DNA from 3 places in the Kitasatospora sp. NPDC057904 genome. Region 2 is predicted to be linked to each of the others. Evidence: riboswitches for the same ligand, from Rfam matches in the RefSeq annotation. Region 2 holds a riboswitch; each other region holds the start of a gene.

Region 1 (10,079 bases), on a different contig from region 2:
GATGAGCGGCGTCGACCTGAGCTGGCCCGACGGGACCGCCTGCCTCATCCGCAAGGGCGCCGCGAACGCCGTCGCCCAGTGGGTCGTGCAGTCCGGCGGCCGGCTGCCGATGGCGGCCAAACCGCTCGTCGACCGGATCGCCGGGGACGGCGGCACCCCGCTGCTCGTCGCCGTGCACGACCGGCACGGCGCCCGCGCGCTCGGCGTCGTCGAGCTCAAGGACGTCGTCAAGGAGGGCATCGCCGAACGCTTCGCCGAGCTGCGGCGGATGGGCATCCGCACGGTCATGGTCACCGGCGACAACCCGCTCACCGCCAAGGCCATCGCCGAGGAGGCCGGGGTCGACGACTTCCTCGCCGAGGCCACGCCCGAGGACAAGCTCGCCTACCTGCGCCAGGAGCAGGCCGCCGGGAACATGGTCGCGATGACCGGCGACGGCACCAACGACGCCCCCGCCCTCGCCCAGGCCGACGTCGGCGTCGCCATGAACTCCGGCACCCCGGCGGCGAAGGAGGCGGGCAACATGGTCGACCTCGACTCCAACCCGGCCAAGCTCATCGACATCATCCGGGTCGGCAAGCAACTCCTCATCACCCGGGGCGCGTTGACCACCTTCTCGATCACCAACGACGTCGCCAAGTTCTTCGCGATCATCCCCGCGATGTTCGCGAACGCCTACCCCGGGCTGCACCACCTCAACATCATGGGGCTGCACAGCCCGCAGTCCGCGATCGCCTCCGCGATCATCTTCAACGCGCTGATCATCGTCGCGCTCATCCCGCTCGCCCTGCGCGGCGTCCGCTACCAGCCCGCCTCCGCGACCGACCTGCTCCGGCGCAACCTGCGGGTGTACGGGCTGGGCGGGCTGGTCCTGCCGTTCCTCGGCATCAAGGCGATCGACCTGCTGATCGAGTTCGTCCCGGGGCTGGGCTGACCGCCGCCGGTGCGAGTAGCGGTACCGGCACCGGTGCTACTAGTACGCACGGCTGTCAGGGGGCCGTCAAGATGCGGGCGACACGCGTCATGGCAGCGTCAGCGGCGACGCGGACGGGGTGGTTCCGGGGTTCACTGGACATGACGGAACCGAAGACACGCACCCACACGAAGACAAACTGGCACACGGAGGCGAACGGCCATGACCGGGACCACCCGAGTGATCGTCGGCCTGAGCGGATCACTGAGCAGTCTCGCCGCTCTCTACCACGCCGTCGGCGAAGCGGCGCGGCACGGAGCCACCCTCGTGCCGGTCGCCGCCTGGACCGCGCACGACCGGGACGGGCTGCGACCACTGTCCGAACTGGAGCACGCCGCCCGCCGGCGCCTCGACATCGCCTTCGAACAGGCCTACGGCGGGTACCCGTCCGGCCTGGTCGTCCACCCCGTGGTGGTCAACTCCGAACCGGGACCCGCCCTGGTCGGCGCCGTCACCGGCCCGGACGACATCCTCGTGATCGGCGCCGCCACCCGCCGCCGGCTCGACCGGCTGCGCCACGCGTCGGTCGCCCGCCACTGCCGCCACCGGGCCGGCTGCCGGGTCGTCGAGGTGTCCCCGTCCGATCTCCTGACCCGCCTCGAACTCCCCGCCCGCACGGGCGCCCCGCTCCCGCTCCTCGCCCGCTGACGCCACCGACCGCGGCACCGCATCATCGCGGCATCGCGGCATCACGCCACCGACCGCATCACCGCGGCACCACGACCAGGGCCGCCGGGGCCGGCCCGGCGAGCCCCCCTCCGCCGCCCCCGTCCGATCCGCCCGGACGGGGGCGGCGCCATGCCAACGTTCCTACGGAGATGGGGCGTTGAGGTGGTCGCTCAGCCATGTGAGCGAGGGCGGAAGCAGCCGCGTCCAGGTCGTGAAGTTGTGCCCGCCCGAGTCCACCGTGGCCTGCGCCACCGTGAGCGGCGGACGGGCCGCCGCCGCGAAGGCCGACGAGTCCGCGTACGTGCTCCCGTCCTCCTTGCTGTCCGCGAGCAGCGCCGACAGCGACGGCATCGGCAGGTGCGCGAGGCGCCACGTGAGGTCGGCCTCGTCGCGGCGCTGCGCGCTGCCGCCGAAGAGGTCCCCGGTCGTGATGTCGTCCGCCGCCTTGAAGTAGCCGGAGAGCGAGACCACGGCCGGGAAGGTCTGCGGGTGCACCATGCCGAGCTTGAGCGCGCAGTAGCCGCCCGTCGAGTCGCCGATCACGCCGAGGCTCCCGGTGCCGTCCAGGACCCGGTAGGAGGCGCGCAGGTCGGCCGGGACGTCCGTCGTGTAGTACGACTGCGCCTGCGGGCCGTTCGGGACGTCCTCGCACTCGCTGTCCCGGGGCATCGACGGCGACGGGCGCATCAGCACGAGCACGGCCGGCCGCATCGCGCCCTTCCGCAGCAGGTCGAGCTCGTACGCCGGGTAGCGCAGCTTGGTGACGAGGTTGGCGGCGTCGCCGGGGAAGCCGGTCATCACGAGCAGCGCGGGGAACTGCCGGTGCTCGCCGCCCGGCTGGAAGTACTGCGGCGGCAGGTAGACGTAACCGTCGGTGCTCAGACCGGTCGTCCCGCCGGGGATGCGGACCTTGTCGAGCCGCCCGATCTGCGCCGGGTCGCGGCTGCCCGCCGGGGCGCCGGTGATGTCCGCCGTGCCGAGCACCGGGATCCCGGCGGGCGAGCGGGCGGGCCCGGTGCCGGTCGTCCCGGCGCCGCTGGTCCCCGTACCGCTCGCCCCCGCACCGCTCGTCCCCGTAGCGCTCGGGGTGGCTCCGGCGCCCTGGATCACGGCCGCCCCGCGATCGTGCCCCAGCAGGTCGGACCAGCTGCTGTAGAAGACGAAGTAGTCGTTCACCGCGAGCCCCAGCGTGGCGACCAGCGCCAGCTGCGTGAGCACGATCGTGCCGAGCCGCAGGAACATCGCCGGCCAGCTCCGGACGGCCAACTTCGGCCACACCCACAGCGTGCCGAGCACCGTGGCCACGGTGAACAGCGCCGTCAGCGCGAGCAGCTTGTGACTGGTGAGTCCCATGGTCCGGCCTCCCCTACCACTGTGGACCACCGGTCCCGGATCCACAGCGCCTCCCACCCACCGTAATCGGATGGCACCCGAACGTCATGCGCTCCGGGGAGGGCGTTCGTACCGGGAGTTCGCCGGGAGTTCGTGTCAGAAGTTCGACAAAGGTGTCGAGGATCGCCCGGTTCCGGGCTATGCTTTCGGGTGTTTGAAAAGGCACCTCGTTCGGTGAGGCGTCTTCACGGACACAGGCCACTGACCCGACGACGTCGAGAGACGCCCAGGTTCAGGACAGATCTTCCCGACCTAAGGGTTGATCCCAAGTGGCTTCCCCGCAGTGCCCGTTGCGGCCGGGGATTACGCCGTGAAGTGCCAAAGCTCTGACGAGTTGGGGTGAGCCGGCGGCCCGGGGGGCAGGTTGGCGAGCTCCTGCCGAGTCGATGAACGCACCGCCCGCGGTGCGTCCGACCGGAAGGAGGCGATCGCATGGACAGCAGTAGTAGTAGTCCGGGCCACAGTCGGCCCCGTTCCCGCATGCCCGAGCACGCCTCCGGCAGACGCTGAACCCCCTTATCCCACCGTGCTTCTGACGTTTCGTCAGCGCATGCGCACACCATCGTGCCCGCGCGGCCCCGCATCGGACGGCCGCCCCGGGTCGCGGTGCCGTGCCCGCAGGGGGTCACCGTCGCACGCCGCGAGGCGGGCCCGCGCGTCAACCCGCCAACCCCACGCCACGCCCGGCCGGGGCATGCCCTCGCACGCCCGCCGACCGTTGAACCCGAGGTGAGTCGCCATGTCCGTCGCCGCTTTCTTCCACCCCACCACCACCCGGACCGTTCCGCCCCGCGGCCTGCGCGCCGCCCTCGCCGGCGTCCTCGGCCGGATCGCCGCGGGCCCCATCGCCGCGGGCTCGATCACCGCGGGCCCGATCGACGACACCGTGCTCCGGGCCATCGGTTCGCAGGCCCCGGCCGGGCCGCCGATGCGCCTGCGGGCCCGCTGGGAGGCCGTCACCGCCGCCGACGGGACGGCAGGGCTGTGCGCCCGCTGGCACGCCGAGAGCTGACCGCCCGTCCGCCCCTGCCACCCACTCCACCAGCAGAATCACGCCGAAGGAAGTCCCGTCATGGCCGTCCGCTACCCCCGGCTCGACGTCATCTTCTCCGACCACCGGGCCGCCCTCCGCGCCGTCACGACGGCGAGCGCCCCCGCGGCCAAGGCCGCCCCCGCCGTTCCCGCCGCCCCCGCCGAGCGCGTCCCCGCACAGGCCGGTTCCGTCCGGGCCGCCACCGTCCGGGCCATCCGCCCGCAGGCCGGGGACGACACCCCGCCGAACGGGCTGGCGATCGACCCCGAGCAGCGCGTCGCCACCGTGAACGGCCGCGAAGTCGACCTCACCTTCATGGAGTTCGAGCTGCTCGCCCACCTGGTCGCCAACCCCCTGCGGGTGCACAGCCGCCGCCAGCTGATGGAGAGCGTGTGGGGCCGCCCCGACAACGGCGACACCCGCACCATCTCCACCCACATCGCCCGGATACGCCGCAAGCTCGGCCCCGGGCACCGGCCCACCCTCGCGACCGTCCGCCAGGTCGGCTACAAGTACGACCCCCGGCTGGCCGCCGCGGCCTGACCCATTTCGCCAACTCACCGTCACCACGGCCACGATGAGGTTTCCGATGACTCCCGGCAAGCTGCTCCCGCGGCGCGGCGAGGCGGCGGGGCTGCTCGTCGTCCTGACGCTGCTCGTCCTCGAAGGCCTCGCGCTGAACGAGGCCTCGGACCCGGACCGGCCGGTGATCGGCGCCGCCCTCATCGGGTCCGCCGCCACCGGTCTGCTGCTCGTCGGCGTGCTGCTCGTCGGCCGCCGCCTGGCGGCCCGGCGGAGGCTCCCGCTGCCTCCGCCGGGCCCGGACGGCCCCGTCTACAGCACCCGCGCCCTGGAGGGCTTCCCGATGGAGGCCGTCCGCCCGCTGCTGCTCACCGAGGACGGGCCGCAGCTCAACCAGCTCTACGCGGCCTGGGTGCTCGCCCTCGGCGGTCACACCGCGCCGTGGATCGCCCGCCGACTGGACCTGCCCGTCCCGACCGTCCGGATCCTCGTGGACGCCGTCCGCGAGCGGCGCCGGGGACCGCATCGGCCCGGCGCCAACCCGCCTCCGTCCCAGCACCGTTGACGACCACACCCGCCAACTCCCGCCCCCTGCACCGCACCACGAGAGGAACCCTTCGGTGATCACCGCCCTGGACCACGTCCAACTCGCCGCCCCACCCGGCAGCGAGGCCATGCTGCGCGCCTTCTACGGCGACATCCTGCAGATGGCCGAGCTCCCCCGCCCGGCCTCGCTCGCCGCACGCGGCGGGTGCTGGTTCGCCGCCGACGGTGGCCGCGTCCGGCTCTACCTGGGCATCGAGGACGCCTTCCGGCCGACCGCCAAGGCCCACCCCGGCCTGGTCGTCGACGAGATCGACGCCTTCGCGAGCCGGCTGGAGAGCTCCGGCGCGCTGGTCGTGTGGGACACCTCGCTGCCGCCGAACCGCCGCTTCTACACCCAGGATCCGGTCGGCAACCTGCTGGAGTTCGTCGAACAGCAGCCCGCGCCCACCCCTGCACAGCCGACCGGATCATCCAAGGAGCCTTCGTACCGGTGAAGGCAACCAGGCGAAACCGCAGGCTCCTTGAGGTCTCCTTGCCCGTATCCGGCTTCTACACCCGCGACCCGGGCGCGGCGGTGGCCCCGCCGCGCCCGGCGTTCGCCTGGGCGACCAGGTACGGCACCATCCCGCGCTCCGCCAGCGCCGTCCGCCAGGCGTCCCGCGCGAGCGCCAACTCGCCCGGGGCCCCGGCGTCCCCGCCCTCGGCCGCCCGCGAGCGCGAGGCCGCGGCGGCCAGCCCGATCCCGCCCGCCAGCGCACTCACCAGCGCCACCCCGGCCGCGACCCACCCGGCACCGACCAGCGCCCCGCCCAGCACCTCCGAGTCGTCGGCCAGCCCGAGCGCGTAGCCGAGCAGCAGGAAGATCCCGGCCGCGGCCCCGGAGACGAGCGGCACGATCACCGCCAGCACCCCCAGCCACCCCGAGGCCCGCTCCGGCGCAGGCGCGTCCACCGGCAGCCGCGCCTCCGCGTCGGCGTCCGCCCGCAACCCCGCGTACCGCTCGTACTCGGGCGCGGCGGCGGCCAGCACGTACTCCGCGTTGTCCCGCGCACACCGCCGCAACCGCTCGACCCCGTGCGCCTGCTCCCCCCTCGCGCGCAGCGCGGCCTGCACCGCCGCCCCCGCGAGCGCCCTGCTGAGCACCGTCTCGAAGTCGGCCCGGTCCTGCTGAGGTAGCCGGAGCGGTCTGTCCATGGTTCAACCCCGTTCGCTGTTCGCGTCGCCCCCGCCTTGGCGCCTGCTTTACCAGCTCTTAGTTCTACAGCACTGTAGAGCATGGGGTGCAAAGGGAGCAGCAGTCGTGACCAGTGAACTTGCGGCTACGGAGCGGGATCGGCCATGGGCACACGCCGCGGTCCGGCCCGGCCGGATCCGTCGTCCCGTCGAACGGCGGGGACTCCACGACGGGCCTAACCCACCGTCAGGATGCCCCGCATGAAGTGGTGGAACGTGCACTGGTACGAGTACGCGCCGCGCTGCGCCGGTGCCTTGAAGGTGGCCGAGGCGCCCGGGGCGATGGGGGCCGTGTCGAACGTGCGGTCCTGGGCGGTGAGGGTGTGCTCGACCGTGTCGGCGTTCACCACCGTGACGGTGCCGCCGGGGCGGACGGTGAAGTTCGCGGGCTGGAACAGGAAGTTCCCGATCGTCACCGTCACCGCCGTCGGGCCGCTGGGGGCCGCCGTCGTGGGGAGCCGTGGCGCGGCGGGTGCGGTGGTGGGGCCGCTGTCCTCCGGCGCCGAGCCGATGTAGGCGCTGAGGCATCCGGTGAGGGATGCGCTCAGGCCGGCGGCGAGGAGGAGGGCGCCGCCGGCCCGGGCGAGCCGGGTCGGCGGGCGCATCAGCCGGTTGCGGCGGGGGTGGGGGTGGCGAGCCGGATCCGGCGGGCGTCGGCCGAGGCCGGCGGGGCGGAGCCGAGGTTGGAGACCGTGGCGGTCAGGACGGCGTCCACGTCGGGGATCCAGTTGGTGGTCTTGGACGACACGATGAGCTGGCGATGCTGCTCCGTCCCGTCGCACTGGATGTCCGTGTCGGCCGTGCGGGTGGAGCCGAAGGCCTTCGTGGCGGCGTCCTCCGGGTCCTGCTGCTCCACCGTGACGGTCAGCGACCTGGCCTCGGCGGCCACCCCGCACACGTATGTGACGTCGACCCGGACCTTGCCCGGGATCTTCTGGTCGATCCGCGCGCCGTCGATGGTGACCGACGTCGTCGGCTGATCGGGGCCCGCATCGGCCACTGCGGGCACTGCGGGTACTGCCAGGCCGCTGAGGGCCGTGGTGAGGACCGTCAGGATGATCCACCGCTGCACTGCCAACCTCCCGGGGGCTAGGACGAGCTGCGGCCGACGCTAATCGCCCGCCCCCGGCCCCGCGCGCCGGGCGGCCCGAACGGCTCACGCCCCCCGGCACGCGCCGCCCCGGCGCCCGTCACCGGCCTCAGGCCGCCTGCCGCACCAGCCCGGCCCGCGCGCCCGGCCGCAGCCAGACGACCCAGGTGAGCGCCGAGCACGCCAGGTAGGCCCCCAGGAAGCCCACGTAGGCGGCGTCCCCGTTGTGGCTGGCCTGGAAGGACTGCCGGAAGGCGAGGTTCACGATCACCCCGCCGAACGCCCCGATCGCACCCGCGAGCCCGATGAGCGCGGCCGAGCGCCGCCGTGCGTCGGTCTCCGCCGCCGCGGGGTCGGCGCCCGCGGCGACGGCGGCGCGGGCCCGGCCCTGGTAGTGCGCGGGGATCATCTTGTACGTCGAGCCGTTGCCGATCCCGCTGAGGACGAACAGCGCGACGAACCCGGCCAGGAACAGCGGCAGCGAGCCCGCCCGGGAGGCGGCGAGCACGACGGCCGTCCCGGCGCCCATGGCCGCGAACGTCGCGAGCGTGACGCGCGCGCCGCCCCAGCGGTCGGCGAGCCGTCCGCCGACGGGCCGCAGGAGCGAGCCGAGCAGCGGCCCGAGGAAGGTGAGCGCGGCGGCCTTGACCGGGGTGTCGAAGCGGTCGTGGAACTGCACCTGGAGCACCTGCCCGAAGGCGAAGCCGAACCCGATGAACGAGCCGAACGTGCCGATGTACAGCGCGGACACGGCCCAGCCGTACGGGTCCCGGGCCACCTCGCGCAGCGCCCGCCCCTCCTTGGCACCGGCGGACGACGCCGGCAGGTTGTCCATCCTCCACCAGGCCCCCGCCGCCGCGAGCACGATCAGCGGCAGGTAGATCAGCGGCAGCAGCCGCGGGTGGGCCGCGCCCGCCGTGGCGAGGACGAGCAGCCCGAGCAGCTGCACGGCCGGCACGCCGAGATTGCCGCCGCCCGCGTTGATGCCGAGCGCCCAGCCCTTGAGCCGGTGCGGGTAGAAGGCGTTGATGTTGGCCATGGACGAGGCGAAGTTGCCGCCGCCGACGCCGGCCACGCAGGCCACCGCGAGCAGCGTCCCGTACGAGACGCCGGGCTTCAGGACGAGGGCGGCGAGCACGGTCGGCACGAGCAGCAGCAGGGCGCTGATCACCGTCCAGTTCCGTCCGCCGAACCGCGCGACGGCGAAGGTGTACGGCAGGCGCAGCAGCGCGCCGAGCGCGGTCGGGAGCGCGGTGAGCGTGAACTTGCCCGCCGTGTCGATGTGGTACTGGGGCCCGAGGAAGAGCACGAGCACCGACCACAGGCTCCACACCGAGAAGCCGATGTGCTCGGAGAGGACGGAGAAGACGAGGTTGCGCCGGGCGATGCGGGCGCCGGCCCGCTGCCAGAACTCCTCGTCCTCCGGGTCCCAGCCGCGCAGTTCGGCGGGTCCGGCCGTACCGGCCTCGACGACTGTCGTCACTTCGCACCTCCGGAGACCCGGACGGGCCAGACCTTCAGGACGGCCGGGCGGCCGTCGGGGGCGGTGTCCTCGTCGAGGCAGCGGCCGTCGGTGAGGTCGAAGACCTGCTTGTACATCGGCGAGGCGAGGGTGGGGCGGTCGCCGCGGCTGCCGAGCAGGCCGCGGGAGAGCACCTGGGCGCCGCTGAACGGGTCGAGGTTGTCGACGGCGTACAGCTTCCCGGCGCGGTCGACGAACAGCGCGACCTGGTGCGCCTCGGAGAGCAGGACGGCCCTGCCGCGGCCGGGCTGCAGGTCGTCGAGGGTGCAGACGGCGTGCCAGCGGGTGCCGTCGTGGATCTGAACGTCGTGGATCTGAACGGTCACGGGGTGAGCACCTCCAGTCGGGCCCCGGCGATGAGGACCGGGGATTCGAGGGTGTGTCCGTCCTCGCCCGGGCGGGCGGGGCGGATCTGGCCGCGTTCGGGGACGAAGGTCACGGCCGGGTCGGGGGTTCCGGGGGCGTTGACGAAGGAGGAGAAGCGCCGCAGCCGGTCGGGGTCGGCCAGGGTCTCGGCCCATTCGTCCTGGTAGCCGCCTATGTGACGGGCCATCAGTTCGTCGAGCTCGGCGGCGATGCCGAGCGAGTCGTCGAGGACGACGGCCCGCAGGTGGTCGAGGCCGCCCTCCAGGCGCTCCAGCCAGACCGAGGTGCGTTCGAGGCGGTCGGCGGTGCGGATGTAGAACATCAGGAAGCGGTCGATGGTGCGGATGAGCGTCTCGCGGTCGAGGTCGGCGGCGAGCAGGTCGGCGTGCCGGGGCGTCATGCCGCCGTTGCCGCCGACGTAGAGGTTCCAGCCGGCCGAGGTGGCGATGATGCCGAAGTCCTTGCTCTGCGCCTCGGCGCACTCGCGGGCGCAGCCGGAGACGGCCGACTTGAGCTTGTGCGGGGAGCGCAACCCCCGGTAGCGGAGCTCCAGTTCGATGGCGAGCGTGGTGGAGTCCTGGACGCCGTAGCGGCACCAGGTCTCGCCGACGCAGGACTTCACGGTGCGCAGCGACTTGCCGTAGGCGTGGCCGGACTCGAAGCCGGCGTCGACCAGTTTGCGCCAGATCACCGGGAGTTGGTCGACGGTGGCGCCGAACATGTCGATCCGCTG
Region 2 (10,079 bases):
GAAGACCTGCGGGGCGGCGAGCTCGCGGCCGGCGAGATCGCCGCCAGGTTCGCGATCAGCGCACCGTCCATCTCACGCCACCTCGGCGTGCTCAAGGGCGCCGGACTCGTCACCGAGCGGCGGGAGGGCAACCGGATCATCTACGCCCTCGCCGAGGAACGCCTGGCCATGTGCGTCGGCCGGTTCCTCAGCGCCGTCTGCCCCGAACAGATCGTGCTCCGCCACACCAAGTGGCGGCCCAAGACGGAGAGCGAGGGATCATGAGGCAGCCGAAGCTGTCCAGCGTCGTCGAACGACGCCTCCTGGTGAACTACCGCGTCGACCCGGACGTCGCCGCACGACTGCTCCCCGGCCCGCTGCGCCCCCACCTGGCGAACGGCCACGCGGTCGCGGGCATCTGCCTGCTGCGCCTCGGCGAGGTCCGGCCCGCGTGGGCGCCCAGGGCGCTCGGGCTGCGGAGCGAGAACGCGGCGCACCGCATCGCCGTCGAGTGGGACGGCCCCGACGGCGTCGAGACCGGCGTCTACATCCCCCGGCGCGACACGGCCTCGCCGCTCAACGCCTGGGCCGGCGGCCGCCTCTTCCCCGGCGAACACGGCCGCGCGGACTTCGAGGTCCACGAGACCCCCGACCGGGTGCGCGTCGCACTGGCCACCCGGGACGGCGGCACGCGCGTGGACGTCACCGTCGACCTGGCGGACGACCTGCGGGACAGCAGACTCTTCGCCGACCTCGCCGAAGCCTCCCGCTTCTTCCGGCTCGGCGCGAAGGGCTTCTCCCCCACGAGGGCCGGCCACCACCTGGACGGTATGGAACTGGGCACCGACGCCTGGCACGTGGACGCCGGCCGGGTCCGCTCCGCCGCATCGTCCTTCTTCGACGACCCGGACCGCTTCCCCCCGGGCAGCGCGACGCTCGACTGCGCCCTCCTCATGCGCGACGTCCCCGTCAGGTGGCAACCGCTCCCGCCCATGGCATGCGAACAGGAGGCCCGGATCGCCGGCTGACGATCGACCGGCGGTGGAGCATCCTGACCGGGCCCGGCCGCCGCCCAGGCCCACTCGTCCGCCGCGGACCTGCTCTTGCTGACGAAATGTCAGCAACTGCCGCCCACCGCCTTGACGGTGCACTGCCACAGGCCTAGAACGTAGGCAGCCGCCCGGATCCCCACCCTCCGGGCGCAGCGAAAGTTCGTCTTCTCGATCCCCCTCACCGAGGAAGAGGCTTTCCCATGCGCCTTCGCCGCCACCTCGCCGCCACCGCCGCCGTCGCCGCGGTCGTCCTGGGCGCGGTTCCCGCGTCCGCAGCCCAGGAACCGGAGCAAATAACCGACGCCGCAGCCGTGTTGACCACCGACAGCGCCGGCACCACCGCCGTCGCCGTGGGCGACGCGCTCGTCGCGCCGCTCGTCGCCAACACCAGTGCCACCTTCTACTCGACCGCCACCAGCACCACCGGCGTCACCTGCGCCACGTCCCAGCTCTCGGCCACCGTCCTGACCAACCCCGCCGCGCCCGGCACGGCGACGGAGTCCTTCACCGGGCTCACCTTCGACTCGTGCACGGCCAACGTCACCGGCGTCACGAACGTCGAGAGCCTGACCGTCGGCAACCTGCCCTTCACCCTGTCCGTCGACGACGGCGCGGGCCTCCCGCTCACCCTCGCCGGCGGCGCGGCCGGGCCGATCCAGGCCAGCGCCGTGCTCGACACCTGGTTCGGCACGATCACCTGCACCTACCAGCTCAGCGGCGCGTTCACCGGCAACGCCGACAACGGCGCACACAGCCTCACCTTCACCAACGAGCACTTCGCCAAGAGCGACGGCTCCTCCCTCTGCCCGGGCGACGGCTACTTCTCCGCCACCTTCGGGCCCGTCACGGACACCACAGCCGCCGGAAGCCCGGCGGTCACCGTCAACTGACGCGAACCCCGCGTCCGCGGACGGTCCCGCCGTCCGCGGACCCGGCACGTCACGCGCCGCGATGGCGCTGGAACAACGCCAGGGCGGCGATGGACGCCGCGTCCTTGAAGGAACCCTCGGCGATGAGTTGCCACACCTCCGCCTCGGAGAACCAGCGGCTGACCAGCCCCGCCTCCGTCTCCTCCAGATTCGCCTCCCCGGCGGTGAGGTCCGTGGCCAGGAGGACGTGGAAGCCCTGGTCGCAGTACCCGTACGCCTCGTACAGGTACCCCAGCGGCGTCATGGTGCCGGCCCTCAAGCCCGTCTCCTCGGCGAGTTCACCACGGGCGAGAGCGAGCGGGTCCGCGTCCCGCTCGCCCTCCCAAGAGCCTTGCGGGAACTCCCAGTAGCGGCCCTTCACCGTGTACCGGTACTGCTCGACGAGGTGGAAACCGCCGTCGGCGTACGGGACGACGAGGGCGAAGTCCGGCTTCTCCACGACGCCGTAGAGGCCCTCGGCGCCATCATGGCGCAGGGTCCTGTCCTCGCGGACGGTCATCCAGCGGTTCCGGTAGACGACGGTACTGCTGGTGGCCACCAACTCGTGCTCGGGCAGCGCCTGGTGCGGGGTCTCCATGTCCATGGGCCGACGCTAACCGATCGCCTTCCGCCGGTCGGACCCCAAACGGTGCCCGAAGGGCCCGACGGCCACGCGTACCGGCCGGGCCGCACCGGGCCCAGCCGGTCGGCCGGTCAGCCGGTCAGCCGGTCGGCTCGCCAAACGCGACCTGGATGGTGAACGGCTCCGAGCTGTTCACGCTCGGGTCGTCGGGGCTCGAGACCGACACCCGCCCACCGGTCAGCGGCTCCGAGGCGTCATCCGGGATCCGCACCGGCACGAGCGCGGTCGCCGTCCGCTCCGACTCCAGGCCTGCCTCGAACGTGCAGGTCACCGTCCAGATCTTGTCGCTCCTGTGCCGCTTGCACGTCCTCGGGAAGAAGGGCCCCTCCGGCACTGCCCCGGGCGGCATCGTGATTTTGACGACGAGCGCCGGCGCGGTCTTCGCCGTCTCGTTGGCGACGATCCCGTGCACCGTCGTCGTGCCCCCCGGTGCCGCCGCGTCGGGGTCCTCCTGGATCACCACAATGGACCCCGGGGCGAACCTCGGCCGCTCCACCGGGCCCGCCGCACCGAGCATCCCGGCCACCGCACCGCACACCACCGCCGCAACTGCCAACCTACGCAGCATCAACCGCACCTCTCGCGCTCCATGGATCCCCCGGTCACCGGTCACGCTAGGGGCCGCCGCCCGCCCCTGAGTCCACGACGCGAGCCGAACGGCACCCGTCACCCTCACGGCTGAACCGGAGGGCAACGACTGGGGCCCCGGACGCCGTCCTCGCGCCCGGGGCCCCCACCGCACCGCCGTCAGTCCTGGGTCACGCCGATCGCCCGGGCCAGGGCCTCCAGGCCGTAGCGGGTGACGTGCTCCGAGTTGGCCAGGTCGATCGTCCGGACGCCCTCGGTGGCGAGGCGCTCGTTGATCTCCTCCAGGTGCTCCTGGACGACCTGCTTCTCGGCGTCGGTCGTGCGGCCCTTGTGCGGGCGGCCGGCGTTCTCCAGACTCGCGTAGTTGACCCGCTCCTTGAGCGCGGGCGACGCCGCGCCCTGGCTCGGGTTCGACCGGGCGGCGACCGGCTTGGCACCGCGCAGCACCTCGGCCATCGGCGCCGCCGAGGCCAGCCGGTCGAACGCCCCGGCCTCCATGACGACCGTCCGGGGCTCGTCCGAGCCCGGGAGGTGGAGCTCGATCGTCACCAGGTCGAGCGCCAGCTCCTCCACCGCCGCGAGCTCACCGGCGAGCGCCTCGATCTCGACCGGCCCGTCCGCCAGGTCCGGGTGCCGGTGGACCACGATGCGCACCAGGTCGTCGTCGTTCTCCACGTGCTCGCCGGTCAGGTCCGAGAACCGGATGATCTTCTGGCCCATGTCTGCCTCTCTTGCCTTGTCGTCCGCGAAGAGCCTACGCCCGGATGATCTTCGTCCGGTCCGGCCCCGGCCCGGCGTCAGGAGCGACGGCTGCCGGGGGCCTTCCACCAGAGGAGCCAGCCGGCAGTGGCGACGATCAGCGCGTTCAGCAGGAGCATGTCCAGGGCCCGGCTGTAGCCGAGCATGCCCCGGAACCCCTGGGATTCGATGTACGTGTTCCCGTAGAACAGCGCCACGTCGAGGACGAGGAAGAGGGCCCACACCAGCCCGGGGTGGAAGCGTGGCCGGGGCAGCGCGTGCACGAGCGAGAACACGGCCGTGGCCACGATCAAGGGCAGGTAGTAGGAGGGCGAGAACTGCCCCACGAAGTTCCAGGGCGCCGCCAGGCCGAGGATCCAGAGCACCGCCATGGTGCCGCCGAACTGCACCAGCCGGGCCACGACCGGATTGCCCCGGGGAGCAGCGAGGACCCCGTCGGCACCTGGCGAATGGGGCGCGGTCTGCTGGTGCGGCGCGAAGCCTCCGTCGGGCGTCGGCGTTTGGTGCGGGAACGTCCCGAGCACCGACCGCAGCGGCTCCCCGGACGGCGGCGGGTAGCCCAGGGCCGGCCCGAAGCCCGGCGACTGCGGCGGCGCGTCGACCTGGGTCGGCGGCGGAGCGACCGGGGCCGTCCCGCCCCGGACCACCGACTCCAGCGCCGCGATGGCTTGTTCGGCCGTCAGTCGCTGCGCCGGGTCCTTCGTGAGCAGCCCGGCGAGCACCGGCGCGAGGGCACCGGCCCGCTGGGTGGGGCGCGGCGGCTGGGTGACGACGGCGATGCAGAGCGCGCTGAACGTGTCGGCGTGGAACGGCGCTTGGCCCTCCACCGCCGCGTACAGCGTCGCGCCGAGCGACCACAGGTCGTTGGCGGGCGTCGGCGGCTTGCCCTCCAGCTGCTCGGGGGCCATGTAGGCGGGAGTGCCGATGACGGCGCCGGTCCGGGTGAGCGCGGTCGTCGCGTCGGCCATGTGCGCGATGCCGAAGTCGGTGAGGATGACGCGCTCGTCCATCAACAGGACGTTGTCCGGCTTGAGGTCGCGGTGGACGATCCCCGCCGCGTGCGCCTGCTGGAGCGCCTTGAGCATCGCGACGCCGATCTCGGCCACCCGCCGCGCCGGCAGCGCGCCGTCCCGGCCGAGCAGCGCGGCGAGCGAGGCGCCGGTCACGTACTCCATGACGATCACGGGCGCGCCCTCGTGCTCGACCACGTCGTGCACGGTGATGATGCCCGGGTGGTTGAGCCGCGCGGCGGCGAGCGCCTCGCGCAGCGTGCGCTGGAGGAGCTGCTCGCGGTGCTCGTCGTCGACGCCGGCCGGCAGGAGCACCTCCTTCACGGCGACGTCCCGCCCGAGGGTCTCGTCCCGCCCCCGCCACACGCGGCCCATGCCGCCCTGCCCGATGAGGTCGTGGAGCCGGTACCGGCCCCCGACGACTGCCCCGTTCGATGCTGTCACGGGCCCATACCTTAGTGGCGCACCCCTGTGCCCGGACACGCCGCGGTACAGACCGTCGGCACGGACCCGTCGGTCCGGGCCCGTCGGCACGGCCCGGTCCGAGGGAAGCCGCTTGGTCATAAATTGGGTATCGCGCACCAGTTCGGGACTGCTAGCGTCCTCGACGTGGCAAAGCTGAACCAGATCATCGCCGTCGAAAAAGGCGTCAAGTCCAAGTCCTTCCAGGAGCTGACCCAGGCCCACCAGGACCTGCAGAAGCCCGCGCTGCTGGCCGGGATCTCCCGCACCTACCAGCCCAAGGACGAGGAGGGCGAGCAGCTGCCGCCGGAGTCGACCCGGGTGCAGCTCAAGGCCGAGGACATCCTGCGGTCCACCTCGACGACCCTCACCCGGTTGTTCGACGTGACGGCCACCAAGGACTGGGCCAACCTCGGCGCCCGCGCCGACGTGGTGGTGGACGGCCAGGTGCTGCTCGCCCAGGTGCCCGTCCCGTACCTGCTCTTCCTGGAGAAGCAGCTCACCGACCTGTTCACCTTCGTGCGCAAGCTCCCGGTGCTGGACGCCTCCGAGTCATGGAACCTCGACCCGTCCACCGACTCCTGGAAGACCGAGCCGGTGCGCACCATCCGGACCAAGAAGGTGCCGCGCAACCACGTCAAGGCCGAGGCCACCGAGAAGCACCCGGCCCAGGTCGAGGTCTACTACGAGGACGTCCCGGTCGGCTACTGGACGACCGTCAAGTTCTCCGGCGCCCTGCCCGCCCGGCGCGTGAACGAGCTCGCCGAACGGGTGGAGAAGCTCCAGCAGGCGGTCAAGTTCGCCCGCGAGGAGGCCAACGCCGTGGAGGTCACCGACCAGCGCGTGGGCGACGCCGTCTTCGGCTACCTGTTCAGGTAGCCTCCTGATCACCCGTCCGGGGAGCCGGGCGGGTGCACCGAACGGCGCCGAGAACTCTCCGGGAGACCGGATGGGGGCGCTCGCGCGGTGCGAAAAAGCTGACACTGATGTTGAAGCTGACCCAGGGGTCACAGTGGAGGTTCGAATCCTCCCCCCGGCACCACCGGCCGGGGTAGCCCAAGCCAGGCAGAGGCGGGCCCCGTCAAACTCAGACTCTCGCTCCAGTCTCAGCATTCGCCGCCGAACACCGGATCGACCGGGTGCGGACGAACATCGACGAATGCAGGTTCAAGTCCTGCCTGTGCCGCTCCGTGGCACGGTAGTTCAACGGCAGAACGCGTCGGTTTCAATCTGATCCGCGGCCCTTAAACGTGCCGGTGTGAGCAATTGGGCGGCACACAGGGGCCCGGGAGCAGGCTACGCTCCCGGGTCCTCTCGCCTTCCCGGCCCCCCGCGTACGCCTCCCTTCGCGCGCGCCCCGACGCGCGCCCGGCGGCTCCCCCGCTGGTCGGGGCGGGGTCAAGCTCAGGTCAAGGGTTATGCCGGAGGGATGGCAAGGCCCTATCCTGTCAAGGATTCGAAAAGACACCTCGTTCGGTGAGGCGTCTTCACGGACACAGGCCACTGATCCCACCCGTCGAGAGACGCTCCGGATCAGGACAGGTCTCCCCGGCCCAAGGGGTGACCCCAAGTGGCTTCCCCGCCCGCACCGGCCGGGGACACGCCGTGGAGTGCCAAAGCTCTGACGAGTTGGGGTGCATCGGGCGGTGACGTCCGTCCGCCCTGCCATGCCGCCGCGGCACTGGATCGCGGCCGAGATCGGGAGGGGGCGTGATGGACGGAAGTCCTGGCCATAGTCGGCCCTTCACCGTTTCGTTCCCGCCGTCCTTCTTCCGCTGCTCCAGGCGGCTCCTCCTTCCCTGACCTGCCGGGTCCGCTCCGCTTCCCCCTCGCGTCCACGTGACGCGGGAGGCCCCTGCGCGCGCCCGGTGAGCCCTGCGGTCAAGGTTGGCAGTGCCATGCCACCGGGCGGCCCGATGTCCCGTCCTGCCGGGGCAAGGGGGGTTTCTCCATGGCCACCACCACGCTGTTCTCGTCCGCCACGGCGCGCCTTCGCGACCGCACGGTCGAAGCCGAGCGCCGCACCACCGTCACCAAGGCCGTCCGCTCGTCGCTCGTCTCGCTCGCCGGGCTGGTCGGCGGCCCGGTCACCAACCAGGCCGGCGAGGAGGTGGGCCGCGTCGTCGACGTCGTCGCCCGCCTCTACGGACCGGAGCCCTACCCGCCCGTCACCGGCCTGATCATCCGCATAGGCCGCCGCCGCGCCTTCATCGCGGCCACCGCCGTCGAGCGGATCCACACCTGCGGGGTGCGGCTGCGCACCTCCCGCGTCGACCTGCGCGAGTTCAACCGCAGGCCCGGCGAGGTGCTGCTCGCCCGCGACGTGATGGACCACCAGCTCGTCGACGTCGACGGCGTCCAGGTCACCCGCGCCGCCGACCTCTACCTCGCCCCGCTGGCCGCCCGCACCGTCCTGGTCGGCGTCGACGTCTCGCTGCCCACCCTCCTGCGCCGCCTCGGCCCGCGCCGCTGGCAGATCCGCCCCACCCCGGACGGCGTCCTGGACTGGCAGTCCGTCGCCCCCTTCGGCGAGCAAGCCACCCACGGCCCCGCCGAGGTACGGCTGCGCGCCTCCCGCTCCGCGCTGCACCGGCTGCGCCCGGCCGACCTCGCCGACATCCTCGAGGACCTCGGCCGCCACGAGCGCCAGCAGCTGCTCGGCTGGCTGGAGCCGGAGCACGCGGCGGACGCGCTCGAAGAGATGGAGCCCGCCGAGCTGGAGAACCTCCTGCGCGAGGCGCCGCCCGAGCACGCCGCCCGGCTGGTCGACGAGATGGAGCCGGACGAGGCCGCCGACGCCCTGCGCGACCTCAACCCGGGCGAGCGCGAGAACCTGCTGGCCCGGATGCCCGAGCCCGAGGCCGCCGAGCTGCGCTCCCTGCTCACCCACCGCGAGGGCACGGCCGGCGGCGCCATGACCACCCTGCTCGTCACCGCCGAGTCCGCCCAGACCGTCGGCGAGGTGCGGGCCGAACTCGCCGCGCAGGCCGAACACCGCACCGACATCGACGCGGTGACCGTCCTCGACGACGACGGAGTCCTGGTCGGCGACATCCCGCTGTTCGACCTCGCCGTCGCCGAGGACACCACCGTGATCGCCGACCTGGTCGCCTGGCGGGCCCAGTTCGGCCCGCCGGTGACCGTCCGCCCCGACACCCGCCTCGCCGAGGCCGCCCACCACCTGGTCGCGGCCCGCGCCACCTCCCTGCTCGTGGTCGACGACACCGACCGCCCCCTCGGCCGGGTCCTGGCCGACGACATCCTCGACTCGCTGCTCCCCGAGCGCGGGCGCCTGCACTTCCGGAGGCTCCTCAATTGAGATCCTCCCCTGCCCGAAGACGGGGGATTCCTGGCTCACGCTGCCGCATCGTCCTGCGGACGCTGAGGTCTTCCGCGATCATCACCAGCCGGGTTGAGACCAGCCCGGACGAGCATCACGCGGGCGGAGTTCTTGTCCCTGGGGGACGAGACTCCGCACGCAGTGCACGTATAGATCCTCTCGGAGAGGGGGAGGCGGTGTTTGGCTCTCGCACCGCAACGCGCACAATCCATCGTGCTGTGCACGGGGTTGACCAGGTGCACGGTGCGTCCGTGCTTTGCGGCCATCGCAACCAAGGCTGCCTTGGCCGCACCGATCGCAGCGTCGGCGGCCTTCTTGGCCATGGTGGTTTTCGCGAGGAACTTCGGCCGAAAGTCCTCCACCGCGACTTCGTCATGGTCCCGGACGACGGTCTTGGCCCACTTGCGAGCCGTGTCCATGCGCCGGTCGGCGATCTTCCGATGCACCTTCGCGGCCTGCCGCCGGGCCTTGTGGTAACCCTTTGTCTGTGCCTTCCCCTTCGGTCGATGGCGTCGGGCCATCTGGCGCTGGTAGTGCGCCAGTCTCGCAGCGGCGCCCTTCCCATGTTCTGGATGGGGCAGGTCATAGGCATCGTCAGTGGTGGTCGCGATCTCCCTCACACCCCAGTCGATGCCGATCACGACGCCGGTCGTCGCGAACGGTTCGGTACTCGCCTGCACAACGAACGAGCAGTTCCAGTAGCCGAGGACATCGCGGTAGACGCGTACCGAGGAGGGATCTGTGGGAAGGTCTCGCGACCACACCACGGTCACAACGATCCCGCCCGCGAGGTGGAGCCGGCCGTCCTTGATCCGGAAGCCGCGGCGGGTGTAGTTCAGCGATGGCCTGGAATCGTGCTTGCGCTTTGGCTTCGGCATCCCGGCGCGTTGATTGACCGGCAGTTTCGCTGTCATGTCCTTCCACGCCTTGCTCCGGGACTTCGCGAAGTCCCGGATGACCTGCTGTTGTGGCACCGAGGCCCCCTCGCGCAGCCACGCCATAGAGCCGCGGGCGCTGGTCAGGAGCTTGTCGAGATCAGCCGGGCCCAGAGTGCGCTTGCCTTCGGGATGGGCCTGGTTGTGCAGGTACACCTTGCGGGACATGTGAACGCACTCGTTCCACAACCACCGACACCGTCCCCACTCGGCTTCGAGCAACGCACACGCGGTCGACGACACGCGAAGCCGGTAGGTGTACCGGGCATATCCAAGCCCCTCGTCCGTCGCTGCCGTCGCCATGCTGCTCAACCTAACGCCGCCCACTGACAACGAAAGAGAGTGCAGGTCAGAACAGATGCGCACCGAACTCCACCGCTTGGCGGCCGCGGGCCAAGGGCCC
Region 3 (10,079 bases), on a different contig from region 2:
CTCCCCGCGCACGGGCAAGAACGTGGAGGTCCTCCCGATCTCCGTCATGCCGTACATGGGCGCCGTCCGCCCCGCCTGACGGGCACCGCCCGCGGCACGGCGACGAAGCACGGCTCACGTCGACGAAGGAGGAGGGCCCGGTCGTTCCGCACGGAACGACCGGGCCCGCTCCCGTGGGTCAGTTGGCGATGATCTGGAGCGTCCCGTTGCTCCCGATGCTGCCGGTCAGGTACAGGGTGTGGCCGTCGGGGCCGACGGCGAGGCCGTCGAGCTGGTCCTCGTCGGGGGAGACGGTCTCGGCCGCGACCAGGCTGCCGGAGGCGGTGTCGACGGAGAGCACCGACGGGCCGTTGCTGTAGTCGGCCTTCGTCAGGTAGAGGCGGGTGCCGTCCGGGCTGATCTGCGGGTCGCCCAGGTCGGCGAAGCCGTTGACCAGGGTGAGGTGGCGGGTGACGGTGTCGCCGGCCGGGTCGATCACGTCGGCCTGGCCGCCCTTGTAGCCGGAGGCCACCGCGAACAGGCGGGTGCCGTCCGGGGTGAAGACCGGGTGGTAGTCGAGCGCCCCGGCGGTGCCGCCGACGGTCCCGACCAGGGTGGGCGCGGTGCCCGCCGTGCCGACGTGGAAGACGCCGGCGTCGCCGCCGACGTACAGGTCGTGCCCGCCCGGCCGGAACGCGGCGGTGCCGGTGAAGCTGGTGGGCACCTGCACGGAGCCGGTGAAGGCGTGCTGGGCGGTGGAGAACGCGACCACCCGGCCCTGGCCGTACTGGCGGTAGGCGGTGGGCCCGTTCTGGACGACGTAGGCGGTGGCGCCGTCGGGGCTCACGGTGAGGCCGGTGAGCAGGCCCGGGTTCCAGCCGGCCTGGCGCGGCTGGTCGGGCAGCGCGGTGGTGGTGAGCACGGTCAGCGTGGCGGTGTCGAGCACCACGAGCTGCTGCCCGTTCGCGACGTACACGCGGGTGCCGTCCGCGGACAGCGCGGCGACCAGGCCGAGCTGGGCGGTGTCGAGGGTGGCCTGCCGGGTGACGGCGTCGCTCTGGGTGTCGACCGCCTTCACCTGGACGGTGTTGCCCGTCCCGCTCACCACGACGTACGCCGTGGTGCCGTCGGGGCTGACGAGCGGCTGGGCCTGGTTGTGGCCGACGGTGATGATGCCCTCGGTGCCGGAGACCGGGGCGGCGGCGCTCTGGTCCGCGGCCTGGGCGGCGGTGCCGGTGAGCGCCAGGACGGCGGCGGCAGCGGCGGCCACGGCGGTCGCGCGGGTGTACGTGCTGATCGAACGCTTGGAAGTCTTCGCGGTCATCGCGGTTGTCGATCCCCCTTTGGCGCACCGCACGGTGCGGTGCCGGGGCAGGCTAACCGATCTTCCTGAGAGTCTGATGGACGGTCAATGACCGGAACGAGTCCGCCCCGCTCACGGATGTGGCGCGCAGGCCAACAGGTAGGGGAGCAGCGGGATCGCCACCACCCCGGCCCACCACGCCGCTCGGCGCCGGCGCCGGCCGCCCGCGGGGTGCGCCAGCCGCCGCACCCGGGTGAGCACCCCGGTGGCCGCGACCCCGAGGGAGCCGCCCGGGGGTGCCGGGGAGGTGGCCAGGGCGCAGAGCGCGGAGGCGAGTTCGCTGCGCGACACCCGGGCGAGCGCCGCGTCGTCGGCCGCCATCTCCAGCAGCAGCGCCACCTCCGCCCGTCCCAGGCGGGCCAGCGGCAGGCGGCCGAGGAGGAGCGCGAAGGCGTCGGCCGGCAGCCGGAGCAGGTGGTGCCGCCCGCGGATGTGCTCGCGCTCGTGCGCGACGGCGGCGGCGAGCTGGCACTCGTCGAGGAGTTCCAGGGCGCCGCGTGAGACCACGACCCGGCTGCGGCGGCCGGGCAGGCAGTAGACGGTCGGGTGGGCGTGCTCCAGCACCAGGGCGTTCCAGCGCCGGTCGCGCACCGCGACGACGTCCAGCACCTTCCGGTGCCGCCGGCGCGCCCGCCCGGCCCGCGCGCCGACGCCGGCCACCACCGCGGCGACCCCGGCGGCCCCGGCGGCGAGCAGCCACCAGTCGTGGGTGTGCGGGGCCAGCGGCGGGGCCGGTTCGGCGTGCGGGATGAGCCCGAGCAGTCCGGCGGGCTCGTGGGCGAAGGGTTCGACGGTGTGGTGGGCGGCGAGCAGCAGCGCGACGGCGAAGGAGGCCATCAGCGCCAGCCACAGGGCGGTGCCCGCCACCGGGCGGGTCTGGAGCCGGGCGGAGCCGGCCAGCCGGCGCGGCAGCGCGAGACCGGTCGCGGCCAGGTAGAGGCAGAGCAGCGCGAGGGTCACCGCTCGTCGTCCCGGGCTTTCACCTGCTCCAGGGCGGCGAGCAGCGCGGAGGCCTCGTCGCCGCTCATGGCGTCGACGAAGTGCAGCAGCGCACCGGTGCGGTCCTGGGTGGTCTCCAGTGCCTGGTGCATGAGCCGGGCGGTGTACGCCTCGCGCGTGCAGGTCGGCTCGTACACCCAGGCGCGGCCGACCTTGTCCCGGCGCAGCCAGCCCTTGGTGTGGAGGATGTCGGCCACCGTGGTCACGGTGGTGTAGGCGACCGGCCGCTGCTGCTGGAGGTCGTCGACCACCTCGCGCACCGTGGCCGGCCGGCCCCAGGACCAGAGCCGGTCCATGATCTCGGCCTCAAGATCGCCGAACCCGCGCAGCACCGCCCCGTTTCCCTTCCTCGCCGCCGCCGTCTGGAACGGCGCCCATGGTACGGCGTTCGACGTCGCCGAAGTCGGGCGTCCTCCTGCGTCCCCTGCTGCGTCCTCTTGCTGCGTTTCCGGCGTCCTCCGGCGTCCTCTGGCGTCAAAGTTCTACAAAGGTGTCGAAGGACACCGGAAAAGTGGCCCACGGCGATCCTGACGGGGGTATGCTTTTCGAGGTTTGAAGAGGCACCTCGTTCGGTGAGGCGTCTTCACGGACACAGGCCACTGACCCGACGACGTCGAGAGACGCCCAGGTTCAGGACAGATCTTCCCGACCTAAGGGTTGATCCCAAGTGGCTTCCCCCGCAAGGGGGATCACGCCGTGAAGTGCCAAAGCTCTGACGAGTTGGGGTGTACCGGTCGCCTTCGTGCGCCGGGACGCTCCTTGCCGTGTCGCGATGCGGCGCACAGTCGGTGCGCCCCCCGGCCGGGAGGAGGCGAGAAACATGGACTGCAGTAGTCCGGGCCACAGTTGCCCCTACCCCCGCATGCTCTCGTACACCTCCGGCACGCGGTAACAACCTTTCCTGCGAACGCCCCATCAGACGCTGCGTCATGCGCTCGACCATGCCATGACCCAGGCGACCTGACGCACCGTCATGCCCGCGCGACGCCCGAGCCCGGTCCTGTCCCGGCTCGCGCCGCCGTGCGGCCCGGTGCCGTGCGTCCGCAGGGAGGATTACTGCTGCGTGCCCCCTTATGGCCCCCTCAAGGCAGGGGGCGGGGAGGACCCACCATGGCAGACGTCATGCTCGACCCGAAGGTTCCCGCCGCTCGCAGCGCGGTGCTGGACGACGCGCACATCGGTGACATCAAGGGTGCCCTCGGCACCATCAGGCTGGACGACGACGCGCCCCGCCAGGGGCTCTCGGTGCGGCTGAAGACCCTGCTGGCGATCATCGGCCCGGGCCTGATCGTCATGGTCGGCGACAACGACGCCGGCGCCTTCTCCACCTACGGCCAGGCCGGCCAGAACTACGGCACCCAGCTGCTGTGGACCCTGCTGATGCTGGTCCCCGTGCTGTACGTGAACCAGGAGATGGTGCTGCGCCTGGGCGCCGTCACCGGTGTCGGCCACGCGCGGCTGATCCTGGAGCGCTTCGGCAGGTTCTGGGGCGCGTTCAGCGTCATCGACCTGTTCCTGCTCAACGCCCTGACCCTGGTGACCGAGTTCATCGGCGTCACCCTCGCGGCCGGCTACCTCGGCCTGCCGAAGGTCGCCTCGGTGGTCCTGGCCGCCGCGATCATCATCGCCTCGGCGTTCACCGGCTCCTTCCGGCGCTTCGAGCGGGTCGCCGTCACGCTGTGCGTCGGTTCGCTGCTGCTGGTGCCGATCTACTTCATGGTCCACCCGAAGACCTCGCAGATGGCCCACGACTTCGTGGTGCCGAGCATGCCGGGCGGCTCGGGCCAGCTCGCGGCCGTGATGCTGGTGATCGTCTCCATCGTGGGCACCACCGTCGCCCCCTGGCAGCTGTTCTTCCAGCAGTCGTACGTCATCGACAAGCGCATCACCCCGCGTTTCATGAAGTACGAGAAGATCGACCTGTGGATCGGCATCGCGGTGGTCATCATCGGCGCCGCCGCGATGATGGGCCTGACCGCCGCCGCGTTCGCGGGCACCGACGGTTTCGGCCAGTTCTCCGACGCGGCGGCCGTTGCCAGGGGCATCGAGGACAAGGCCGGCCGCCTGGCCGGTGTGCTGTTCGCGATCGCGCTGCTGGACGCCTCGATCATCGGTGCCTTCGCGGTCTCGCTGTCCACCGCCTACGCCATCGGCGACGTGTTCGGCATCAAGCACTCGCTGCACCGCGGCGTGAAGGGCGCGAAGGGCTTCTACGGGATCTATGCCGGCCTGGTCGTGGTCGCCGCGGCGATCACGCTGCTGTCCACCGAGTACACCCAGGGCCTGATGACGCAGTTCGTCCAGGTGCTCGCCGGCGTGCTGCTGCCCTCCGCGACGGTCTTCCTGCTGCTGCTCTGCAACGACAAGGCCGTCCTGGGCCCGTGGGTCAACGGCCCGAAGACCAACGCCTTCACCTCGGCCGTGGTCGGCGTGCTGGTCATGCTGTCGCTGATCCTGACCGCCGCCGTCGTCTGGCCGGACATCAGCTCGGAGGCGATCCTGTGGATCATGGCCGGCTGCGGCGTGGCGGGCGTGCTGGTCGCCGGGTACTTCTTCACCTTCGGCCGCAGCGGCACCAAGGAGGACCCGGTCGACCGCACCGGGCGCGAGAACTGGCGGATGCCCCCGCTGGAGACCCTGGAGAAGCCGGTCATGTCCACCGCCCGCAAGGTCGGCATGGGCGCCCTGCGCGCCTACCTGCTGATCGCGATGATCATGGTCATCATCAAGGTCGTCCAGACCGCCCTCGGGCACTGAGCCACCGTGAACCCACCGAACGGACGGGGGCGGGCCGAGGGCCTGCCGCCCGTCCGTTCCGCTTTCCCCTCCCGTCCGCCCGCCGTCTCCCCGTAGGAGGTGCCGCCGTGCACACCCTGACCACCGTCGAGTTCCTGGTCCGGCTGGCCACCGGCGTCGCCTGCGGCGCCCTGATCGGCGTCGAACGCCAGTGGCGCGCCCGGATGGCCGGCCTGCGCACCAACGCCCTGGTCGCCGCCGGCGCCACCCTGTTCGTCCTCTACAGCGAGGCCGTCGGCGACACCGGCAGCCCCACCCGGGTCGCCTCGTACGTCGTCTCCGGCATCGGCTTCCTCGGCGGTGGCGTCATCCTGCGCGACGGCGCCGGCGTGCGCGGCCTCAACACCGCCGCCACACTGTGGTGTTCGGCCGCCGTCGGGGTGCTCGCCGCCTCCGGCAAGCTCGAACTCGCCGTCCTCGGCACCCTCGCCGTGCTCGCCGTCCACCTCGTGCTGCGCCCGGCCGGGCGGCTGCTCGACCGCGCCCCGCAGTCCGGCAGCGACCCGGACTCCACCAACCGCGCGACCGTCCACGTGGAGTGCGACCGCAAGTCCGAGGCGCACATCCGGGCCCTGCTGCTCCAGTCCCTGTCGGCCTCCGGGCTCACCCCCACCGGCCTGCGCGCCCGCCGTGCCGACAACGGCGAGGCCACCAGCCTGCGCGCGACCGTCGCCATCACCGGCCAGGTCGCCCCCGCGCTGGAGCAGGTCGTCACCCGGCTCTCCCTCGAACCGGGCGTGCGCGACCTCCACTGGCACGTCGAGGACGAATCGGACGATCCCGGCGCCCCGGCGCTCGCGTGAGGGAGTAGAACGGAAGGACCGTCAGACCGTCCACCGCCAGGAGGCCCGATGCTCACTCCCGACCCCAGGCACGGGCCGCTCGTGCCGCTGCTCCTGGTGCTCACCGTCGTCACCGGCGTGGTCGACGCGGTCAGCTACCTCGCGCTCGGGCACGTCTTCGTCGCCAACATGACCGGCAACGTGGTGTTCCTCGGCTTCGCCCTGGCCGGCGCGGCCAACCTCTCCGCGACCGCGTCGCTCGCCGCCCTCGCCGCCTTCCTCGTCGGCGCCCTGGCCGGCGGGCGCCTCGCCGACCGCCTGCCCGAGCACCGGGGACGGCTGCTGCGGGCGGCGGTGGCGGCCCAGGCGGCGCTCGTCGTCGTGAGCACCGTCCTGGCGGCGGCGGCCGGGCACACCGCCGACCCGGTCCGCTACGCGCTGATCGGGCTGCTCGCCCTGGCGATGGGCGGCCAGAACGCGGTGGTGCGCTCGCTGAAGGTGCCCGACCTGACGACGACGGTGCTGACCATGACGATCACCGCCCTCGCCGCGGACCGCTCCGGCCCCCGCCGGCTGGCCTCCGCGGTCTGGATGCTCGCCGGGGCCCTGCTGGGCGCCCTGCTCGTCCTCCACGCGAACGTCCCGACGGCGCTGGCCCTGGCCTCGGCCCTGTTGGTCGCCGTCGCGGCCGTCCTCCACCGCCCCTCCCGCACCACCCCGCCCTGGGCGGCGCGGCCGTGACCAGGGCGTGTCTCAGGGGTGGTAGATCTCCTTCATCGCCGTGATCTTCCCCTGCTCGTTCCGGTGGACCGCGAAGTACGGCGTGCTGGCCGGCTTGTACGTGGCCAGCTCGGCCGGCGCGATCGTGCGCTCCTTGGTGCCCTTGCCGGTGAACTCGATCACCTGCACCACCGCGTTCTTCGTCAGCTGGTAGCCCGTGGCGTCGCCGGTGGGGGTGTACTCGACGAGCTCCTCGTTCTCCGCCTTGTAGCCGCAGCTCACCGGCGTCAGGGTCACCTTGGTCACGCCGCCCGCGGTGGTCGCGGAGTCGAACTTGACGAAGTCCGGCCGGGCCGGGTCCGGGTGGCAGGGCTTGAGCGCCGCAGAGGCGGTCGGCGCGGGCGTGGTGGGTGCCGCGCTCGCCGTCGGGGCGGGCGCGGGCGCGCCGGAGGCGGCCGTGGTGGGCGCCGGCGAGGCGGCCGCGGGCGCGGGGTCCGGGTCGTCCGGCCCGCAGCCGGTGACGAGTGCGGCCAGGCCCAGCGCGAGCGCGGCGGCCAGGGCGGTGCGGCGGTGCTTCATGTCTGTGGTCCCCCGGGTGCGGTTGGCTGACGGAGGAGACGCGGATCGGCCCCGGTCGGTTTCAGTCGTCCTGCCGGTGGCCCGCGCGGCCGCTCCAGAGGGGTTCGAGTCGGGCCCAGGAGCGCGTCCAGGACTCGTCGGACCGCCGTTCGAGGGCCCGGAGCCGCAGGCGGAGCCCGACGACGACGAGCGCGACGAGGGCGAGCAGCGTGCCGGCGCCGATGCAGGCGGCGGAGACGACGACGGCGCCGCGGTCGAGCGGGGGAGCGGTGACGGTGCCGTCGGGGTCGACCCAGATGCGGACGGTGCTGCCGACGGCGGCCGTCCGGGGCGCCTGGACGGTGCCGGTGTGCGGCTGCCCGTCGGGGTGCGTCCAGCTCGCCTCGGCCTCGACCCGGCTCTCGTACCCGCCGGCGAGCCGGCCGGCGGAGGTGCCGTGTTGGGGCGGGCCGAGCACGACGGCGTCGACCTGGTGGAGCCGGCCGTGGTCGGCGGCGGCCCGGGGCGCGGCGGAGCGGTAGCTGACGAGGGCGCCGGCGGTGGCGAGGGCGAGGGCGAGCAGCAGTCCCAGCGCGGCGACGGCCCAGGCGCGGGCGCGGGAGCGGTCCACGGACCGGGCGAGCGGTTCGCGCCGTCCGCCGAGGGCCCGTCGCAGCTGGCGGCCGGTCCGCCGCGGGAGCGACGCCGGCCGGGCCGGCCGGGGGCTGCTGGACACGATGACGGCTCCTCAGGTGTGTTGGGACTGTGCAGTGGTGAACGGTGTTCCGTTACCCAATGTCCACCCCGCGCGAACCCGCGCACAAGAGCCGTGCGGGTTCGCACGAACGCGGCGTGTGACGGCCGGGCGCCGGTGGCGGCGGCCGCGGCGGCCGGAACGGGGTGACCGGAACGGGACGTTCGGCCCTCGGCAGGGCGGCGCGGGCGGGGCAGGCTTGGAACCGGGCCGTGCCTCCCGTGCCCGGGTGCGGCCCGGCCCGGTTCGCCGTGGGGGCGTCGGGCCGCGGTGTGCGGCAGGGGGCGGGTGTGGGGCCCGCCTCCTGCCCGCCGTACCCGGGGTTCTGACGTCGTGCCAGGTCAGCGGCTTGTTCTCGCCGGATATACACTCGGAGTATACGCGTGGGGTATGGTCCTCCCCATGAGTGTTCCCTTGACCCTGCTCGGGCTCCTGGAACGGGAGCCGAGCCACGGCTACGACCTCAAGCGCGACTACGACGCCCTGTTCGGCCGCGGCAAACCCCTCCCGTACGGCCAGGTCTACGCGACGCTCGGCCGCCTCGCCCGCGACGGCAAGGTGGTCGCCGGCGAGGCGGAGCCCGGCGACGGTCCCGAGCGCAAGCGCTACGTGATCACCGAGACCGGCGCGACGGAGTTCGAGACCTGGCTGACCGAGCCCGTCGCGCCCGAACCCAACCTGCAGAGCACGCTGTTCACCAAGGTCGTGCTCGCCCTGATGCTCGGCCGCGACGCCCAGGACTACCTGGACACCCAGCGCGCCGCCCACCTGCGCCGGATGCGCGAGCTCACCGACCTGCGCCGCACCGGCCCCCTGGTGGATGCCCTGCTGGCCGACCACGGCCTGTTCCACCTGGAGGCGGACCTGCGCTGGATCGACCTCACCGCCGCCCGCCTGGGCGCCCTCGCCGCGGAGGTGCGGCGATGACCGCCGTGATCGAGGCCCGCGACATAGCCCTGTCCTTCGGGGAGACGCCCGCGCTGCGCGGGGCCAGTCTCTCGGTCGAGGCCGGCGAGGTGCTGGCCGTCATGGGCCCGAGCGGGTCGGGCAAGTCGACGTTATTGCACTGCCTGGCCGGCATCCTGGTGCCCGACGCCGGCGAGGTGCACTTCGACGGACAGCGGATCGACACCATGGCCGAGGCCCGGCGCAGCGCCCTGCGCCGGGACCGCTTCGGCTTCGTGTTCCAGTTCGGCCAGCTGGTGCCGGAGTTGACGGCCGAGGAGAACGTCGCCCTGCCGCTGCTGCTGAACGGCGTGCGCCGCGCCGCCGCGCTGGCCGACGCCCGGCCGTGGTTCGCCAGGCTCGGCCTGGACGGCATGGAGAAGCGCCGCTCCGGCGAGCTGTCGGGCGGTCAGGCGCAGCGCGTCGCCCTGGCCCGCGGCCTGGTGGCCCGCCCACAGGTGCTCTTCGCCGACGAGCCGACCGGCGCCCTGGACTCGCTGACCGGCGAGCAGGTGATGGACCTGATGGTCGCCTCGGCCCGCGAACAGGGCACGACCGTCGTCCTGGTGACCCACGAGCCCCGCGTCGCCGCCTACGCCGACCGCGAGGCGATCGTGCGCGACGGCTCGGCCCGGGTGCTCTCGGCGGGACCGGTGGCGGGGCAGGCGGCCGGACCGGTGGCGGGACCGGTGGCGCCGTGATCGCCTTCTCGCTCCGCCTGGCCGTCAGCGGCGGCCGGGAGGCGCTGGCCCGGCTGGCGATGATCGCGGCGGCCGTCGCGATCGGCGTCGGCCTGCTGCTCTCCACGTTCGCGAGCGTCAACGCGATCGGCCGGGCCAACGAGCGCCAGCTGTGGATGAATTCGGGCACCAAGAGCCGGGCCGAGGCGCCGGCCGCCGTCGACCCGCTCTGGTGGTACGCGCACGGCGACTTCTACGACGGCAAGGAGGTCTTCGAGGTCGAGGTCGCCCCGACCGGCCCCACCTCGCCCGTCCCGCCGGGCCTGACCGGGCTGCCGGCCCCCGGCGAGTACTACGCCTCGCCCGCGCTGGAGAAGCTGCTGCGCGACGTCCCGGCCGTCCAACTGGGCGACCGCTTCCCCGGCCGGCTCGCCGGCACCCTGGGCGACGCCGCGCTGCCCTCCCCGGACAGCCTGTCGGTCGTCATCGGCCGCACGGCGGAC

Evidence for each region. A riboswitch is a leader RNA that binds a small molecule or an ion and turns the genes downstream of it on or off. The one in region 2 is predicted to bind magnesium.
Region 1: it holds a riboswitch for magnesium, as region 2 does, so the genes downstream of both, ACFVSN_RS19310 (hypothetical protein) here and ACFVSN_RS40795 (magnesium transporter MgtE N-terminal domain-containing protein) in region 2, are expected to answer to the same signal.
Region 3: it holds a riboswitch for magnesium, as region 2 does, so the genes downstream of both, ACFVSN_RS19050 (NRAMP family divalent metal transporter) here and ACFVSN_RS40795 (magnesium transporter MgtE N-terminal domain-containing protein) in region 2, are expected to answer to the same signal.

Annotation. Positions count from the first base shown of each region.
Region 1 covers NZ_JBHVOL010000007.1:80,240-90,318, forward strand. Annotated here, with positions in the region: gene kdpB (potassium-transporting ATPase subunit KdpB) at 1-934, shown strand, start outside; gene ACFVSN_RS19300 (universal stress protein) at 1,136-1,621, shown strand; gene ACFVSN_RS19305 (alpha/beta hydrolase) at 1,784-2,995, opposite strand; M-box (ykoK) riboswitch at 3,194-3,380, shown strand; gene ACFVSN_RS19310 (hypothetical protein) at 3,774-4,046, shown strand; gene ACFVSN_RS19315 (winged helix-turn-helix domain-containing protein) at 4,107-4,610, shown strand; gene ACFVSN_RS19320 (hypothetical protein) at 4,657-5,154, shown strand; gene ACFVSN_RS19325 (glyoxalase) at 5,210-5,629, shown strand; gene ACFVSN_RS19330 (hypothetical protein) at 5,685-6,329, opposite strand; gene ACFVSN_RS19335 (cupredoxin domain-containing protein) at 6,545-6,973, opposite strand; gene ACFVSN_RS19340 (hypothetical protein) at 6,973-7,440, opposite strand; gene ACFVSN_RS19345 (nitrate/nitrite transporter) at 7,568-8,941, opposite strand; gene nirD (nitrite reductase small subunit NirD) at 8,938-9,306, opposite strand; gene nirB (nitrite reductase large subunit NirB) at 9,303-10,079, opposite strand, start outside.
Region 2 covers NZ_JBHVOL010000032.1:2,204-12,282, forward strand. Annotated here, with positions in the region: gene ACFVSN_RS40755 (metalloregulator ArsR/SmtB family transcription factor) at 1-264, shown strand, start outside; gene ACFVSN_RS40760 (DUF2071 domain-containing protein) at 261-1,007, shown strand; gene ACFVSN_RS40765 (Tat pathway signal sequence domain protein) at 1,232-1,921, shown strand; gene ACFVSN_RS40770 (NUDIX domain-containing protein) at 1,971-2,543, opposite strand; gene ACFVSN_RS40775 (hypothetical protein) at 2,662-3,159, opposite strand; gene ACFVSN_RS40780 (hypothetical protein) at 3,330-3,890, opposite strand; gene ACFVSN_RS40785 (protein kinase) at 3,968-5,383, opposite strand; gene ACFVSN_RS40790 (hypothetical protein) at 5,549-6,280, shown strand; M-box (ykoK) riboswitch at 6,863-7,042, shown strand; gene ACFVSN_RS40795 (magnesium transporter MgtE N-terminal domain-containing protein) at 7,353-8,720, shown strand; gene ACFVSN_RS40800 (RNA-guided endonuclease InsQ/TnpB family protein) at 8,756-9,979, opposite strand.
Region 3 covers NZ_JBHVOL010000007.1:15,892-25,970, reverse strand. Annotated here, with positions in the region: gene ACFVSN_RS19070 (NlpC/P60 family protein) at 1-79, shown strand, start outside; gene ACFVSN_RS19065 (hypothetical protein) at 179-1,303, opposite strand; gene ACFVSN_RS19060 (M56 family metallopeptidase) at 1,415-2,302, opposite strand; gene ACFVSN_RS19055 (BlaI/MecI/CopY family transcriptional regulator) at 2,299-2,670, opposite strand; M-box (ykoK) riboswitch at 2,899-3,073, shown strand; gene ACFVSN_RS19050 (NRAMP family divalent metal transporter) at 3,452-5,098, shown strand; gene ACFVSN_RS19045 (MgtC/SapB family protein) at 5,206-5,940, shown strand; gene ACFVSN_RS19040 (YoaK family protein) at 5,989-6,660, shown strand; gene ACFVSN_RS19035 (hypothetical protein) at 6,673-7,218, opposite strand; gene ACFVSN_RS19030 (hypothetical protein) at 7,280-7,933, opposite strand; gene ACFVSN_RS19025 (PadR family transcriptional regulator) at 8,354-8,878, shown strand; gene ACFVSN_RS19020 (ABC transporter ATP-binding protein) at 8,875-9,597, shown strand; gene ACFVSN_RS19015 (FtsX-like permease family protein) at 9,594-10,079, shown strand, end outside.